4 regions of the Oxalicibacterium sp. genome follow, and region 1 is predicted to be linked to each of the others. Evidence: predicted binding sites of a transcription regulator. Region 1 holds the regulator's gene; each other region holds the start of a gene.
The links. The regulator sigma-54, encoded in region 1, starts transcription at its own class of promoters, with help from an activator protein. The targets are predictions, from matches to a motif close to TGGCANGNAANCTGCTTT.
Positions count from the first base shown of each region.

Region 2: a site for sigma-54 is predicted at 1,723-1,740, ahead of ACO1VH_RS03025 (ammonium transporter). Genes of this name have one in related genera too.
Region 3: a site for sigma-54 is predicted at 1,620-1,637, ahead of ACO1VH_RS06095 (ammonium transporter). Genes of this name have one in related genera too.
Region 4: a site for sigma-54 is predicted at 2,336-2,353, ahead of ACO1VH_RS05270 (pilin). Genes of this name have one in related genera too.

Region 1 covers NZ_JBMQZD010000005.1:46,174-50,023, forward strand. The annotation lists gene ACO1VH_RS09780 (pilus assembly protein) at 1-400, shown strand, start outside; gene ACO1VH_RS09785 (hypothetical protein) at 390-1,019, shown strand; gene hpf (ribosome hibernation-promoting factor, HPF/YfiA family) at 1,080-1,433, opposite strand; gene ACO1VH_RS09795 (RNA polymerase factor sigma-54) at 1,533-3,035, opposite strand; gene lptB (LPS export ABC transporter ATP-binding protein) at 3,053-3,793, opposite strand; gene lptA (lipopolysaccharide transport periplasmic protein LptA) at 3,795-3,850, opposite strand, start outside.
Region 2 covers NZ_JBMQZD010000001.1:607,375-611,224, forward strand. The annotation lists gene ACO1VH_RS03020 (NUDIX hydrolase) at 1-410, shown strand, start outside; gene ACO1VH_RS03025 (ammonium transporter) at 470-1,672, opposite strand; gene aat (leucyl/phenylalanyl-tRNA--protein transferase) at 1,855-2,586, shown strand; gene ACO1VH_RS03035 (arginyltransferase) at 2,610-3,344, shown strand; gene ACO1VH_RS03040 (quinone-dependent dihydroorotate dehydrogenase) at 3,429-3,850, shown strand, end outside.
Region 3 covers NZ_JBMQZD010000003.1:204,438-208,287, reverse strand. The annotation lists gene ACO1VH_RS06100 (hypothetical protein) at 1-124, opposite strand, end outside; gene ACO1VH_RS06095 (ammonium transporter) at 121-1,584, opposite strand; gene rpsP (30S ribosomal protein S16) at 2,021-2,269, shown strand; gene rimM (ribosome maturation factor RimM) at 2,318-2,842, shown strand; gene trmD (tRNA (guanosine(37)-N1)-methyltransferase TrmD) at 2,881-3,630, shown strand; gene rplS (50S ribosomal protein L19) at 3,765-3,850, shown strand, end outside.
Region 4 covers NZ_JBMQZD010000003.1:28,641-32,490, forward strand. The annotation lists gene moaC (cyclic pyranopterin monophosphate synthase MoaC) at 47-565, shown strand; gene ACO1VH_RS05265 (hypothetical protein) at 613-1,719, opposite strand; gene ACO1VH_RS05270 (pilin) at 1,781-2,287, opposite strand; gene ACO1VH_RS05275 (FHA domain-containing protein) at 2,512-3,153, opposite strand; gene ACO1VH_RS05280 (Stp1/IreP family PP2C-type Ser/Thr phosphatase) at 3,310-3,850, opposite strand, start outside.

The DNA.
Region 1 (3,850 bases):
GGTGAACTGGAATACGAATTCCGGATGGTATGTCGATCTGAATCCGAACAATGAGTCCCCGGGAGAGCGTGTCAATGTGGATATGCAACAGCAGTTAGGGATTCTGGTTGTGGCCGGTAATGTGCCGGAACAGAATGCCTGTACTGTTGGGGGATACGCATGGCTGTATTTCTTCGACTTCCGCACGGGCAGTTTTATTGAGGCGGATGGGACGGTGGGCCAGCGACTGCGGGGTAATTCATTGGTGGCGGGTTTGCGTTTTCTGAAGTTGGATAACGGAAAAACGATCACGCTGGTGACGGACACCAGCGGTAAGACTACACCGCAGAGCAATCCTGAAACAGGTTCCGGAGGAACGTCCGCACGCAGGGTTTCCTGGCGTGAATTGATTGTCGACTGATTTGTCGATGATGCGGCATGGCGCCTTGTCATCAGTTCCGATTCTTTGCATGGGGGCGGTAGCGATTGCGCATGCCGCCCTCATTTCCGTGCTGTTCATTGAGACGTTTCCTCTCCCGCAGAAGATTCCTGATCTCGTCCATGTAGACCTTCTTCCTGTCGAATTGCGTCGAGAGGTGGCCACATTAACGGAAGATCGTTCAGCGAAAGAGGTGCGAGCAAAGCGCGCGGTGAAGCAGGGTGATATTTCTATATCTCCATCGATGGGTGAGCAGGCAATATTGCCCACAGTACGGTATTACGAAACCCGCGAACTGACTCAAAAGCCGCTGGTGAAGGTGGATGTGCCGACAGAATTGATGTTGAGACTCGATGGGGTAGAACCGCAGATTGTTGTCGCACATCTCTGGATCGGTGAGTACGGTGATGTCGATCGTGTCGATATAGAAAGAAACGACACGCTATCCGAAGAAGGAAAAGTGAAATTGCAGCAGGCTTTTGGCACGGCAGAATTTCATCCCGGTGAAATTGATGGCGTCCCAGTTAAAACGCATATGCGGATTTCCATCCAGCTGGATCGGCCAATTCAATTCCAAAGCGAGAAACGTGGGGCAGAATGAATAAAGGGCGCAATTCGCGCCCTTCTTCATTGACGGCCAAGCTCGGCCGAAATGTTTCTCTTACGAGGCAGCAGCCTCTGCATTGTCCGGCAATCGTTTGATGCCCTCGTGCTGGTGATCCTGCAGTTTCGTTTTGTATTTGATCACCTGACGATCCAGTTTGTCGATCAGCAGATCGATGGCGGCATACAGGTTGTCCGCGATGCTTTCCGCGTGTAGGTCTTTGCCTCGGACGCGTAGGTTAATTTCGGCTTTCTGGCGTTTTTCTTTCTCGGGAAGATTGTCTACAGTCAGGATAACTGCAATGTCGATCACATGATCGAAGTGTCGTTTGATGCGTTCCAGTTTGCCTTGTACGTATTCTCTGATGGCGGGGGTCAGTTCGAGGTGATGTCCACTGATGGTGAGATTCATACAGCGCTCCTAAGGAAATTCACTGGCGGTCCAGGCACCGTTGCCGGCTGCGCCGAACACAGTGACGTAATGCACACTACACAAACAAATCCGGAAGGATTACAACGATTTGCGCAGATTGACCGGTGGAATTTTAAGGGCTTCGCGGTATTTGGCAACGGTGCGCCGCGCTACTACGATCCCTTGTTCCGCCAGCATGTCTGCAATCTTGCTGTCAGAGAAAGGTGTTTTCGGGTCTTCTGCTCCTATCAATTGTTTGATCAGGGCCCGTATCGCGGTAGAGGATGCTTCTCCGCCTGCTTCCGTCGCAACATGGCTGCCGAAAAAGTATTTCAATTCGAACATTCCATGAGGAGTGAGCATGTACTTCTGGGTGGTAACACGAGAAATTGTGCTCTCGTGTAAACCCAGTGTATCAGCAATTTCGCGCAAAACAAGAGGGCGCATCGCGACCGCGCCGTGCGAGAAAAAATTGCGCTGACGCTCGACGATGGCCTGTGCCACACGAAGGATCGTATCGAAGCGCTGGCGCATGTTCTTGATCAGCCATTTGGCTTCCTGCAGTTGCGTGCCGAGCGAACCTTCGCCCTTGTTCTGCTTCAGGATGCTGGCGTACATCGCATTGACGCGCAGGCGCGGCATTACTTCGTGATTGAGCATGACTTGCCAGCCGTTGCGCGTACGCTTGACGATGACGTCCGGTACCACGTAATCGGAGGCATCGCTGGCGAAGACCGCGCCGGGATGCGGATTGCATTGGCGAATGACGGCCTGCGCTTCGCGCAGATCTTCATCGTCGCAATCGAGTGCCTTGCGCAATTTGTTGAAGTCGCGCTGTGCGAATAGCGTGAGATGGTTTTCGACGATGTTCAGTGCCATGCGCCGTGTGACGAACGGAATGCCTTCCATCCGGCGAATCTGCAGGGCCAGACATTCAGATGCATCGCGCGCGCCGATACCGGCCGGATCGAAGCTTTGCAGCAGGCGCAGGGCGACCGACAATTCTTCCGGCTCGATTTCAAGTTCTTCCGGCAGGCGCGCATGGATTTCTTCCAGACTTTCTTCCAGATAGCCGTTGTCGTCCAGTGCGTCGATGATCAGTTCGAGCAGAGCGCGATCGCGCGGTTCGCGTACGGTGACGGACACCTGTTCGAGTAGATGCTCGCGCAGTGTGACTTCATGCGCTTCCAGTTGCGGGCGGGCGTCGTCGTCATCCGGAGATGCCGATTTCGACGTGCGGGCAACATCGTCGAAGCTCCAGTCGCTGTTGTCGGCGTTGCCGTCGGCATTGTTGCCTTCGGCATTCGGCAGATCGCCGGATTCGAAGGACGATTCAGCTTCAGTAGATGGTGCAGGCGATTCTGTCGGGGCATCGCCATCCGGCGCAGTGCCGTTGCCGGCGCTGACGGCGCCGTCCGCCAGCAGGCGCACGGCATTGTCGAGCGGATCGTCGGTGCGTTCCAGCATCGGATTGTCGGCCAGGATCTGTTCGATCTCCTGATGCAATTCCAGTGTCGACAGTTGCAGCAGGCGGATGGATTGCTGCAATTGCGGCGTCAGAGCCAGATGCTGGGAGACGCGTAGTTGCAGGGATTGCTTCATGGTGATTCTCTTCGCGCTTACATGCGGAAGTGTTCGCCGAGATAGACGCGGCGGACGGATTCGTTGGAAATGATATCGTCGGGCCGGCCGCTGGCCAGCACCGCACCTTGATTGATGATGTAGGCGCGGTCGCAGATGCCGAGCGTTTCGCGCACGTTGTGGTCGGTGATCAGCACGCCGATGCCGCGTTCCTTCAGGAAACGCACGATGCGCTGGATTTCGATGACGGCGATCGGATCGACGCCGGCGAACGGTTCGTCCAGCAGCACGAAGCGCGGATTGGTGGCGAGAGCGCGCGCGATCTCGACGCGACGGCGTTCGCCGCCGGACAGCGACATGGCCTGGTTCTCGCGCAGTTTTTCGATCTGCAGATCGGCCAGCAGCGTATCAAGCCGTTGTTCGAGTTGATCCTTGGACAGCGCCTTGCCGTTAACGCGCTGCAGTTCCAGCACGGCGCGGATATTGTCTTCGACGCTGAGCTTGCGGAAGACTGAGGCTTCCTGCGGCAGATAAGAGAGGCCGAGTTGCGCGCGTTCATGGATCGGGCGGCGCGAAATATCGGTGCCGTCCAGTTCGATCTGGCCGGCATCCGACGGCACGAGGCCGACGATCATGTAGAACGAGGTGGTCTTGCCGGCGCCGTTCGGGCCAAGCAGGCCGACCACTTCGCCGCTCTCGACTTGCAACGCGACGTCACGCACGACCTGGCGTGCGCCATAGCTTTTCTGCAATCCGTTGACGATCAGTTTGCTCGACATCTCAGTTTTCCTTCTTCTCGGCGCGCGGCTGGATCACGGCCTTGATGCGGCCGGCGC
Region 2 (3,850 bases), on a different contig from region 1:
GTGCGATCGAGCCACGCTACGGCTACTGGACGCTTCCCGCCGGCTTCATGGAAAACAATGAGACGACGACCGAAGCCGCCATGCGCGAAACCATCGAGGAAGCCGGCGCCAATATCGAATTGCACGAACTGTTCTCGCTACTCAACGTACCGCACGTGCATCAGGTACACATGTTCTATCGCGCAACCTTGCTCGACCTGAACTATGAAGCCGGTCCAGAAAGTCTCGAAGTTAAGTTATTCGCACCGGAAGATATACCGTGGGACGACATCGCCTTTCAGACCGTCGGCAACACGCTGAAATTTTTCCTGGAAGACCATGCTGCGCGCAGGAAAAGCGGCGGCTACCGCTTCCATACGATGGACATTCTGAAGCCGATGCCGCACGCCGAATCGACCGCTGCAAGCTGATTTCGGCATTGCACTCATGACGAAAAAACGGCAGCCCATCAGCTGCCGTTTTATTTGTATCACCAGTATGTTTCCCGCTCGGGTGTCGCACTGATCTTGTGGATCGACAGATCGGCGCCATCGAATTCCTGCTCCGGGTCCAGGCGAATTCCTACCGTCGCCTTCAGCACGCCATAGATCACCGCGCCTCCAATCAATGCAATCGCAATGCCCAGGGCTGTGCCGATCAATTGCGACATGAAAGAGACGCCACCCAAACCGCCCAAGGCCTTCGCCCCGAAAATTCCGGCCGCGAGACCGCCCCACGTGCCGCACAAACCATGCAGCGGCCACACACCCAGCACGTCGTCGATCTTCCATTTATTCTGCGTCAACGCGAACATCCGGACAAAGATGAAACCGCCGATCGCGCCGGTCACCAGTGCACCGAGCGGATGCATCAGATTCGAGCCGGCGCAAACCGCCACCAGACCCGCCAGTGGACCATTATGTACATAGCCTGGATCGTTCTTGCCCGCCAGAAAAGCTGCCAGCGTGCCACCAACCATGGCCATCAATGAATTGACGGCGACCAAGCCGTTCATCTGCTCCATCGTCTGCGCACTCATCACGTTGAAGCCGAACCAGCCGACCGTAAGAATCCAGGCTCCCAGCGCCAGAAAGGGAATGCTCGATGGCGGATGCGCGGCAATGGCGCCGTCCTTCGTGTAGCGGCCACGCCGTGCACCGAGAAACAGCACAGCCGGCAATGCGATCCAGCCGCCGACCGCATGCACGACGACCGAACCGGCAAAATCATGAAAGTCCTCCGAAAACGTCGCATGCAGCCATGCCTGAATGCCGAAATGCTGGTTCCATGCGATGCCTTCGAAGAATGGATAGACGAATCCGACGATCAATGCCGTTGCCAGCAATTGCGGATGAAAACGCGAGCGTTCGGCAATCCCGCCCGAGATAATCGCCGGAATCGCCGCGGCAAACGTCAGCAGGAAAAAGAATTTCACCAATTCAAATCCGTTGCGCTGCGACAGCACGTCGGCACTGCTGAAAAAGGTGGTGCCGTAGGCAACCGCGTAACCGACAAAGAAATAGGCGATCGTCGACACGGCAAAATCGACTAATATTTTGACCAGCGCGTTGACCTGGTTTTTCTTGCGTACCGTGCCCAGCTCCAGAAAGGCAAACCCGGCATGCATCGCCAGCACCATGATGGCGCCGAGCATGATGAACAAGGCATCGGTGCCGTTTTTAAGTGCATCCATGCAAAAAATCTCCCAATTAATGTGCATCTCAAACAAAATGACGCACCATAAAAGCAAAAATCGTTCCTTTTTGGGAATATTTGCAAGCACATGATTATTAATGGTTATTTTTTGATCCTCTTTCAGTTTTCGGCAGGCGCACCACAGCCGGGCAAAATAACGAGCCAATTTGGGGAGAGGGCATGATCCCTTGGCTGGAAGCCGAAGATCCTTTTCCGGACGTTTCCACGGCACTGACCGAAGCCGACGGCGCCGCAGGCCTTTTGGCCGCCGGCGCTGACCTATCACCGAAACGCCTGCTGGCGGCTTATCGGGCCGGCATCTTCCCGTGGTTTTCGGACGGCCAGCCAATCTTGTGGTGGAGCACGGATCCGCGCATGGTGTTGTTCGTCGACGAATTCAGAATTTCGGACAGTCTGCGCAAAACCTTGCGCAAGGTGCAGCAAAGCATGGCAACCGCAGGAGCATGGGAAGTACGCTTCGACCATGCATTCGAGGAAGTGATGCGCAATTGTGCGCAACCGCGGCGCGGTGAGGCGGGAACCTGGATATCCGACGACATCATCGCCGGTTACAGCGCCTTGCATCGCAGCGGGCATGCCCATTCGTCGGAGGTCTGGCTCGACGGCAAGCTGGTCGGCGGGGCCTACGGCGTGAGTATCGGTCGGATGTTTTACGGTGAATCGATGTTTGCCCGTGTCAGCGATGCATCCAAGATCGCGCTGGCCTACCTGGTTCGCTTCCTGCAAAGCCACGGTGTTTCGATGATAGACTGCCAGCAGCAAACTGCGCATCTGGCTTCACTTGGCGCACGGCCGATTTCGCGTGCCGAATTCGTTTCATTGCTGCGCCATCAAGTCGATGCACCGCAAATAGAAGACTGGAAACCAATCGCACCGCTGCCTGTCAACTGAACATAGTCCTCGCGCAAGCAACCATGACGCATCCCAAGGAATTACCGTTCTCGACGCTGCAGTTCTACGCGACTGCTCCCTATCCGTGCAGTTATCTGGATGGCAGGCAGGCGCGTTCACAGGTTGCGACTCCATCGCATCTGATCAATGCGGACGTTTATGCAGAATTGGTCAGGAACGGCTTCCGCCGCAGCGGCATCTTTACCTATCGTCCCTATTGCGACGGCTGCCAGGCATGCACGCCGGTTCGCATTCGTGTCGATGACTTCGCACCGAACCGCAGTCAGCGGCGTGCATGGGCTCGGCACAGCGACTTGCAGGCTTCGGTTACCAAGCTGCTGTATCTGCCGGAACACTACGACCTGTATCTGCGCTATCAGACGGCGCGCCATGCAGGCGGCGGCATGGATCAGGACAGCCGCGAGCAGTATGCGCAGTTTCTGCTGCAAAGCAAGGTCAATACGCGCCTGGTCGAATTCCGCGACGGGGAAGACGATACCCTGCGCATGATCAGCATCATCGACGTGCTCGGCGACGGCCTGTCGTCCGTCTACACTTTCTACGATCCGGAATTTCCCGGCGCATCCTACGGTACGTACAACATCCTGTGGCAGATCGAGCAGGCACGTCTGCTGAACATGCCTTACATCTACCTCGGCTACTGGATCGCGGAAAGCCCCAAGATGTCGTACAAGATCAACTTCCAGCCGCTGGAAGCGCTACGGCAGGGAGAATGGCAGCCTCTGCTGCCGGACTGAATCGGGTCCGTCCGCGTTAAAATGCCGACTTTACGGCAAGCCGCCCGGTAGCCGCCTTGCTCATCGCCTGATGGCGCATACATCGTGTCCGAAAAATTTTTCTATTCCCTTGCTCGCCCCTTCCTGTTTTCCATCGATCCGGAAGCAGCTCACAATCTGACCTTGCCGGCTCTGCGCCGCGCCGCATCGTGGGGCCTGACATCCTCGTTCACGCGCCCGACCGATGATCCGCGCACCGTGATGGGCATCACCTTTCCGAATCCGGTCGGACTGGCTGCGGGACTGGACAAGGATGGCGCCTACATCGACGGCTTGGCAACATTGGGCTTCGGCTTCATCGAAGTCGGCACAGTCACGCCTCGCCCGCAACCGGGCAATCCGCTGCCACGCATGTTTCGTCTGCCAGCCGCAAAGGCGATCATCAATCGCATGGGCTTCAACAATGGCGGCGTCGACGCCTTCGTTGCCAATGTCCAGGCTTCGCGCTTCTACCAGAACAAGGAAGG
Region 3 (3,850 bases), on a different contig from region 1:
CGATGCGCATGTACTCGATGTCGGTCACGCGACCGGTGTGGCGGCGCAGCGTGACGTGCAGCCGCCCCATCAATGCGAAGGCGTGATTCTCCTGTTCGGCACGTGTGTGGTGTTCGTCGCTCATAGTACGTGCTCACCATGCTGTTCCAGATCGAGGCCGTCGCGCTCGGCTTCTTCCGTCACGCGCAGGCCGACTAGGGCCTTGACGATACCGAGGATGATGGCGGTCATCACGGTGGAGAAGGCAATCGTCATGACGACACCGAATGCCTGATTGCCGAACGAACTTTCTACGCCGCCGATTTCCTTTGCCGCGAACACCCCGGTCAGCAGCGCGCCGACTATGCCGCCGATCGCATGCACACCAAACACGTCCAGCGAATCGTCGTAGCCGAGCATGGATTTGAGTGACGTCGCGCCCCAGTAGCAGGCGATGCCGGCCGCTGCGCCGATCGCCAGCGCGCCGTTGATGCCGACAAAGCCGGAGGCTGGCGTGATCGCGACCAGGCCCGATACCGCGCCGGACACCATGCCGAGCACCGAGGGTTTGCCGCGCCGCAGCCATTCGGCGAACATCCATGCCAGCGCGGCGACCGCGGTGGCCAGTTGCGTGACCAGCATCGCCATGCCGGCACGGCCGTCGGCCGCCACGGCGGAACCGGCATTGAAGCCGAACCAGCCGACCCACAGCAGGCAGGCACCGATCACGGTCAGCACCAGGTTGTGCGGTGGCATCGGCTCCTTGCCGAAGCCGGTGCGCGGGCCGATGATGACGGCGGCGATCAGGCCGGAAACGCCGGCATTGATGTGCACCACGGTGCCGCCGGCGAAATCGAGTACGCCACGTCCGGCCAGCCAGCCGCCCGGCTCCCACACCCAATGCGCGACCGGTGCGTAGACGAAGACGGACCACAGCGCCATGAAAATCAGCAGCGCCGAGAACTTCATGCGTTCGGCGAAGGCGCCAGTGATCAGCGCCGGCGTGATGATGGCGAAAGTCATCTGGAACATGACAAACACGCTTTCCGGAATCGTCGGCGCGATCTCGCTGACGGTCACCTTGCCTGCTTCTTTCATGAAGGACATGCCATCCAGCAGTACGCGGTCCAGTCCTCCAATGTAGGCCGAGCCAGGCGTGAAGGCGAGGCTGTAGCCGATCGCGACCCACAGCACGGTGACCAGGCAGGTGACGGCGAAGCTTTGTGCCATCGTCGCCAGCACGTTCTTCTTGCGCACCATGCCGGCGTAGAACAGCGCCAAGCCGGGAATTGTCATCAGCAGCACCAGTGCGGTGGAAGTCAGCATCCAGGCGGTATCGCCGGGATTAAGCCTGGCGGCATCGACCAGCATCGGCCGGGTCAGCACTTCTTCTTCCGTTGGCGGTGCGGTCGGTTCGACGGTGGCCGGCTGCGCTTCCGGATCGGCGATCGGCGGCGCGGCAAGGATGGGTGGAGCTGTAACCGGAGTGTCGGCGGAAGCCGATGCATCCGATGTATCCGATGCATTTTGGGCGAATGCGGAGGGGAGGAACAAGGCGGCGGCCAGGGCGGCCATTGCCAGCGGCGCGGCAAAGCGGTTGATCATGGAGGCTTCCTTGATGCGATGTCTTGTGTTTCACAAAAGCACTATGCGTGCCATGCGCGGAGCCGGAAGAAAGCGCGGCAGGCCGTGTCCGGAACGGTTCGATTGCACTGGACCTGCGCAGATTAGGGACGCATGCACAAAGGTGGTACAGCGGGCGTGGGCGTGCGGTGGAGCTATATGGGTTGCTGGCGAGTTAAATTTTTGGCAACTATTGGTGGTCGAAATACTACTGAAAGTAGTAAAAGCCACTGCGTGCTACTACTGAAAGTTGCAGGGGGAGGGCTGTACGGGCTATAATTTGCGGCTTTTCCCACGTTTCGACGGTTGGCCGATGTTTCACCGGTTGGTCGTTCAATTCGATGGGCGTCGTCGAACCCTGTGGTTATCCGAGGATTCGGCGGTTTTATTGATTAAAAATCCCGATATCGGAAATATTATGGTCGTCATTCGTTTAGCTCGTGGCGGCGCCAAAAAGCGCCCGTTCTACAACATCGTTGCAACCGATTCGCGCAACCGTCGCGATGGTCGTTTCATCGAGCGCATCGGCTTCTACAACCCGGTTGCATCGGGCAAGGAAGAAACCGTTCGCATCGCTCAGGATCGTCTGTCGTACTGGCAAGGTGTTGGCGCCCAACTGTCGCCGACCGTCGCACGTCTGGTCGAAGCCGGCAAAGCTGCTGCTTAATTGCAGCAATAGCTGTTCAGGCTTGTCTGATCGGGAGCAGCTTCGGGGATGAAAATTCCTGACGATCTGGTGCTGGTCGGGCACATTACCGGTGCGTACGGGCTGCAAGGCTGGGTACGTATCAGGCCGTATTCGGAAGACGCGGACGCATTGCTGCACGCACGCACGTGGTGGCTGGACAAGCCGGCCATGCGGGATGTGGAAGTCATGCAATCCCGCGTGCATACCGACGACGTGGTGGCAAAGCTGATGGGCGTCGCCGATCGCGATGCCGCCGAGGCGCTGAAAGGTGCTACCGTGCAAATCGCACGCAGCCATTTCCCGGCATTGTCGGACAACGAATTCTATTGGGTCGATCTGATCGGCCTGGAAGTCGAGAATCTGCAAGGCCGGCATCTGGGCTCCGTGCATGACATGATGGACAACGGCGCGCATCCGATTCTGCGGGTGATGCCGGCGGTCGCGACGGAAGACAAGCAGCAGGAAATGCTGATTCCGTTCGTCGACCAGTTCGTCATCACGGTCGACAAGACGGCAAAGAAGATTACGGTGGACTGGGAACTCGATTACTGAGTCCCATGACTGGATTCCGGAGCAAGGAGTAGGGCGGGATGCAATTCGATGTCGTCACGCTGTTCCCGGAAATGTTCACGGCGATCACGCAGTCGGGTATCACGCGACGCGCGTTCGAGCAGAAGAGTTGCTCCTTGTCGCTGTGGAATCCGCGCGATTTCACGACCGATAAGCATCGCACCGTCGATGACCGGCCGTATGGCGGCGGTCCCGGCATGGTGATGATGGTCAAGCCGCTGGAAGCGGCGGTAAAGGCAGCCAAGGCGAGGCAGATTGCCGCCGAGTTGCCGATACCGAAAGTGATTTATCTGTCGCCGCAAGGCAAGGCATTGACGCATGAACGCGTGATGCAGTTGGCAGCGGAACCGGGGCTGGTGTTGCTGTGTGGCCGCTACGAAGCGGTGGATCAGCGGTTCCTGGATCGTTGCGTGGATGAGGAAATCAGCCTTGGCGATTTCGTTCTCTCCGGCGGTGAGTTGCCGGCGATGGCGTTGATGGATGCAGTGATCCGCCAGTTGCCCGGTGTATTGAATGACGATGCTTCTGCAGTCGAAGACAGTTTCGTCAACGGCTTATTGGATTGCCCGCACTACACGCGGCCGGAAGTCCACGAAGGCGAAGCGGTGCCGACGGTCCTGATGGGCGGCAACCATGCCGAGATCGAGAAGTGGCGGCGAGAGCGGTCGCTGGAAGCGACCGCAAGGAAGCGTCCCGATCTGATCGGCAAGGCACGCGAGGCAGGATTGCTGACGCGGGCCGACGAAAAATTTTTGAGCAGTCTGAAGTAACAAGGAATTCGCCGTCACGGCAAACCGTGGCGGCAATCGTGCAGGGAGCAACCGTTCTCTGCAATTTGCAAACCCCATCCTCTACCGGGCATCAGCAGCAAGCAGCGCCGGCATGATGGTTACAGGAGTGAAAAATGGATCTGATCCAGCAACTCGAGCAGGAAGAAATCGCCCGTCTCGGCAAGAACATCCCCGACTTTGCGCCGGGTGATACGGTCAT
Region 4 (3,850 bases), on a different contig from region 1:
TATGATACCCGCTCACCGCAATCGTTCCAGTCCGCACTTCTGCATCATGACAATCAAGAAACCCGCCCCGCAATCCGATCCCGCAGCCGCCAACGACGGCCTTACCCATTTCGACGCTTCCGGCCAGGCGCACATGGTGGATGTCGGCGGCAAGAACGAGACCCACCGCATCGCCGTCGCCACCGGCACCATCCGCATGAAACCGGAAACGCTGGCCATCATCGAATCCGGCACGGCAAAGAAAGGTGACGTGCTCGGCATCGCACGCATTGCAGCGATCATGGGCGCCAAGCGCACCAGCGATCTGATCCCGCTGTGCCATCCGCTGGCATTGACACGGGTGACGGTGGATTTTTCGATCGACAAGGCACAATCCAGTATCGACTGCAGGGCGCAGGTGGAAACCTTCGGGAAGACCGGCGTGGAGATGGAAGCGCTGACCGCCGTGCAGATCGGGTTACTGACGATCTATGACATGTGCAAGGCGGTGGATCGCGGAATGGTGATGAGCGAGATTCGGGTGCGGGAAAAGCATGGCGGCAAGTCGGGTGACTGGAGCGCCTGACTTTAAACTTCATCCAATAGAAACGCCTCGATTGAGGCGTTTTTTATTTAATGCGTGAACAAATGCGCCTGCACATCCGGATTACCTTTGCGCCACATAACGGCATCGAGCGTGTAATGATGCACATTGATGAATATCCAGAATATATACATGAACAAGTACGAACCGAATAATTCCTTCGAATAGGAAATATTGGTGTTCAACCATTCTGGAAGAAACCAGAAACCCAAATAACCTAGGCCGAAACCGATAATTGAAAACAGTGCAAACCGCAAAGCCGGTCTTGCCGATGAAGGTTGCGCTTTGTTGCGATTGATTTCGTACCGCCAGACAACGGCCATGTATTGAAGAGAGTGAAACAGCGGAATCCACAACAGCATGAATGGGTCACGCACTAGCAGCCACGCATACAGGCTGACGCTATACGCCAGCAAACCGTTCCATGCAATCGACTGGTTTGTGCCTCGCCGTTTCCATAACAGATATATGACACGCAAACTGGTCCATACACATGCGACTCCGCCTATTGTCAGCACCATCACGGACACTGGAATCACAAAATAAGGAATATCAAAATAACTTCCCTGTTTGCCTCCCGCCAGATAATTCACCAGCAACCAGGAAAACAGCCAAACTGCATAGGCGTTCTGCAACAGGCCTTTCTTCTCCTGCTCCGTATAGAAAGCTCGCTTCAAAACGGCATCGACCATCGCCATGCCATAGCCCTGCTTCACGTAATGCCAGCCCACGAGAAAGAACATCAGATTGGCAGCAATGCCCAACAGGCGCACTGCTTCCGAAACAACTGTCAGCGCAAAAAATATGATGAGAACGAGTGGAACAACAATGCCGGAAACAAAATACCGGATACGCAATGCCTTGGGATATCGCGTCAGCTTGTTGCCGAAATCGCGATAGAACATCTGATAGGAATGCGCAAAATGCGGATGATTGACGAAATTCGCGAGAAACAGCGTCATTGCGAGAGAAAATCCACGGCCCTTTTCTTGAAAAGCCAGATACAACGCAAGCAAAACGATCAACGATCCGCCGCCTAGTAACCAGAAATCCCATGCTCGTCCAAATAGATAACGACGAGGGATTTCAGTTGGCAGCACAACTGATAGCCTAGCCATTGTTTGGCTTGTATCCATATTATCTTTTGCCAAAAAATAAAAGAGACTGCCGAAGCAGTCTCTTTTATTGTGTCAACGATTACGGTGTCGTAGGAGTGGGTGCTGGAGTTGCACCGCCACCGCCATTCGTGCAGCCCGAATTACCCACATACTTCGCGTCAGCATCAGTTGCACAAGTCCATGCCCCGGTTGAAACATCGCGAGAAAGAGTAATCTTTTTCCCAGCCACCGTTGTTGGTCCACCCACGATCGTGGCTTCCATAGAACCGCCTTCCGTAGCAGTAGCGGCAGTAACGGTGATAGTGCTATTGGTATTCGAAGACTGAACACCAACACTAGCTTCAGTAGTTTCATCCGTTACCTGATCAGCGGTTTTAGGAGTTTTGCCGTCATTAACAGCTAGTTCAAATCCGATCTTACCTGGAGCAATCTCTGCAAGAGCAGCAGCAAATTTAGATTTCGCAACGTAATCCTGATAAGCCGGAATCGCCACAGCAGCCAGAATACCGATAATCGCCACAACGATCATCAGTTCGATCAGCGTAAAGCCCTGCTGGGCCTTCTTCATCATTTTCATCGATTTCATCTATCTCTCCTGTTGGAAGTAGGCAGAGGTTTCCACCCTGCGCTCCATTGAGCAATCGCTGTGCCAGCCGAAATTCATACGATTTTTCACGGATTTGTTAAAAAAACCGACAAAAATTTAACAATCCGACATCCCATAGTGCCCAATTTTGTCAGTCGCTGACCATTACCGGCATGCCCGCATGCGCGATTTAGCGCTTCCTTAACAAGGATTGGGGAACGCAATCAGCAGAGAAACACCATCTCCGCGCCCGACATTTCGATCAGGTCGCCGCTGGCGAGCATGCGGGTGCCGCTGCCGATGGACTGGCCGTTGACCAGCGCAGGCACCTTGCCTTCGACGTGCGTGAGGCTCACGCCCTGCGGTGTCTTCGTCAGCACTGCGACCTGGATGCCTGGACGGCCGACAGTGGTCATTGTCTTGACCAGCGGGATATCCTTGCCGGCGCCCACGCCCTTCAGGATGCGGATGAAGGCTGTCGACTTGCCTGCGGCAAGCACGTGCGACGGAATGGTGGTCTGGCGCAGATCGGCAGAATAGGTCTCCATCTTCACCGACACGCTATTGACCGGCATGTCTTCGCCGGCACGGTAGCGGATCGCATGCGTTGCCAGTTCGATGACATCGCCATCGTGCAGAAAGTGCTTTCGAACCGGCTGCCCGTTGAGCTGACTACCGTTGGTACTGTCGAGATCCTCGAAATACACGCCGTCGAGCGACATGACGAGCACGGCGTGCTCGCCGCTGATGCCGGGCGCGTCGATGACGATGTCGTTATAGGTACGACGTCCGATGGTGGTGCGTGCTTTCAGTAGCGGGAATACCTGCAGATCGATACCGTCTTTTGCCAGAATGATGGTGGCCATTTTTCTTTCACGTTATTCATTGCGCGGCGCATCGATGCAGCCGCTGCCCGATTCAAGCAATTTTCATGCGTGGCGCAATCCGATGCTGCTGCGCACCGCTTTCCGCATCATTCATTGCATAACATTCGCCGCATCTAGCTATATCGGTCACGATAATCACTCGCGATCGTCGGTCGCCCGAATGGGACGAATAGCGCGGAATGCCCGCATCTTGTCCAGCCAAGTATTCAACTGCGGCCAGCGGCCGCGCGCCATCGCTGTGCCGGCGGCGTCGATCCTGACGAGAATGGCGGAAATATTATCGCGTCCGCCATTGCCGTTGGCCGCCGCCACCAGGCGATCGCCAAGATGCTCGAGCGTCACATGCGGATCGGCCAGCATCGCAGCCAGTTGCGCGTCCGTCAGCATATCGGACAATCCGTCCGAACACAGTAGGTATACATCGCCGGCTTCGATCTGGTAATCGTTGGTTTCCACATCGGCCTGTGGCGCCACGCCCAGCGCACGGGTGATCAGGTTCTTGTTCGGCGCATAGCGCGCCCACTCGGGACTGACGAGTCCGGCGTCGATCTGTTCCTGCAGCAGGGAGTGGTCGCGCGTCAGCAGGCGCAGCTCGCCCTGCCGGAAGCGATAGCAGCGGGAATCGCCCAAGTGGGCAAGTACGATCCGGTCGTGGCGGAACAGCGCGGCGACCAGC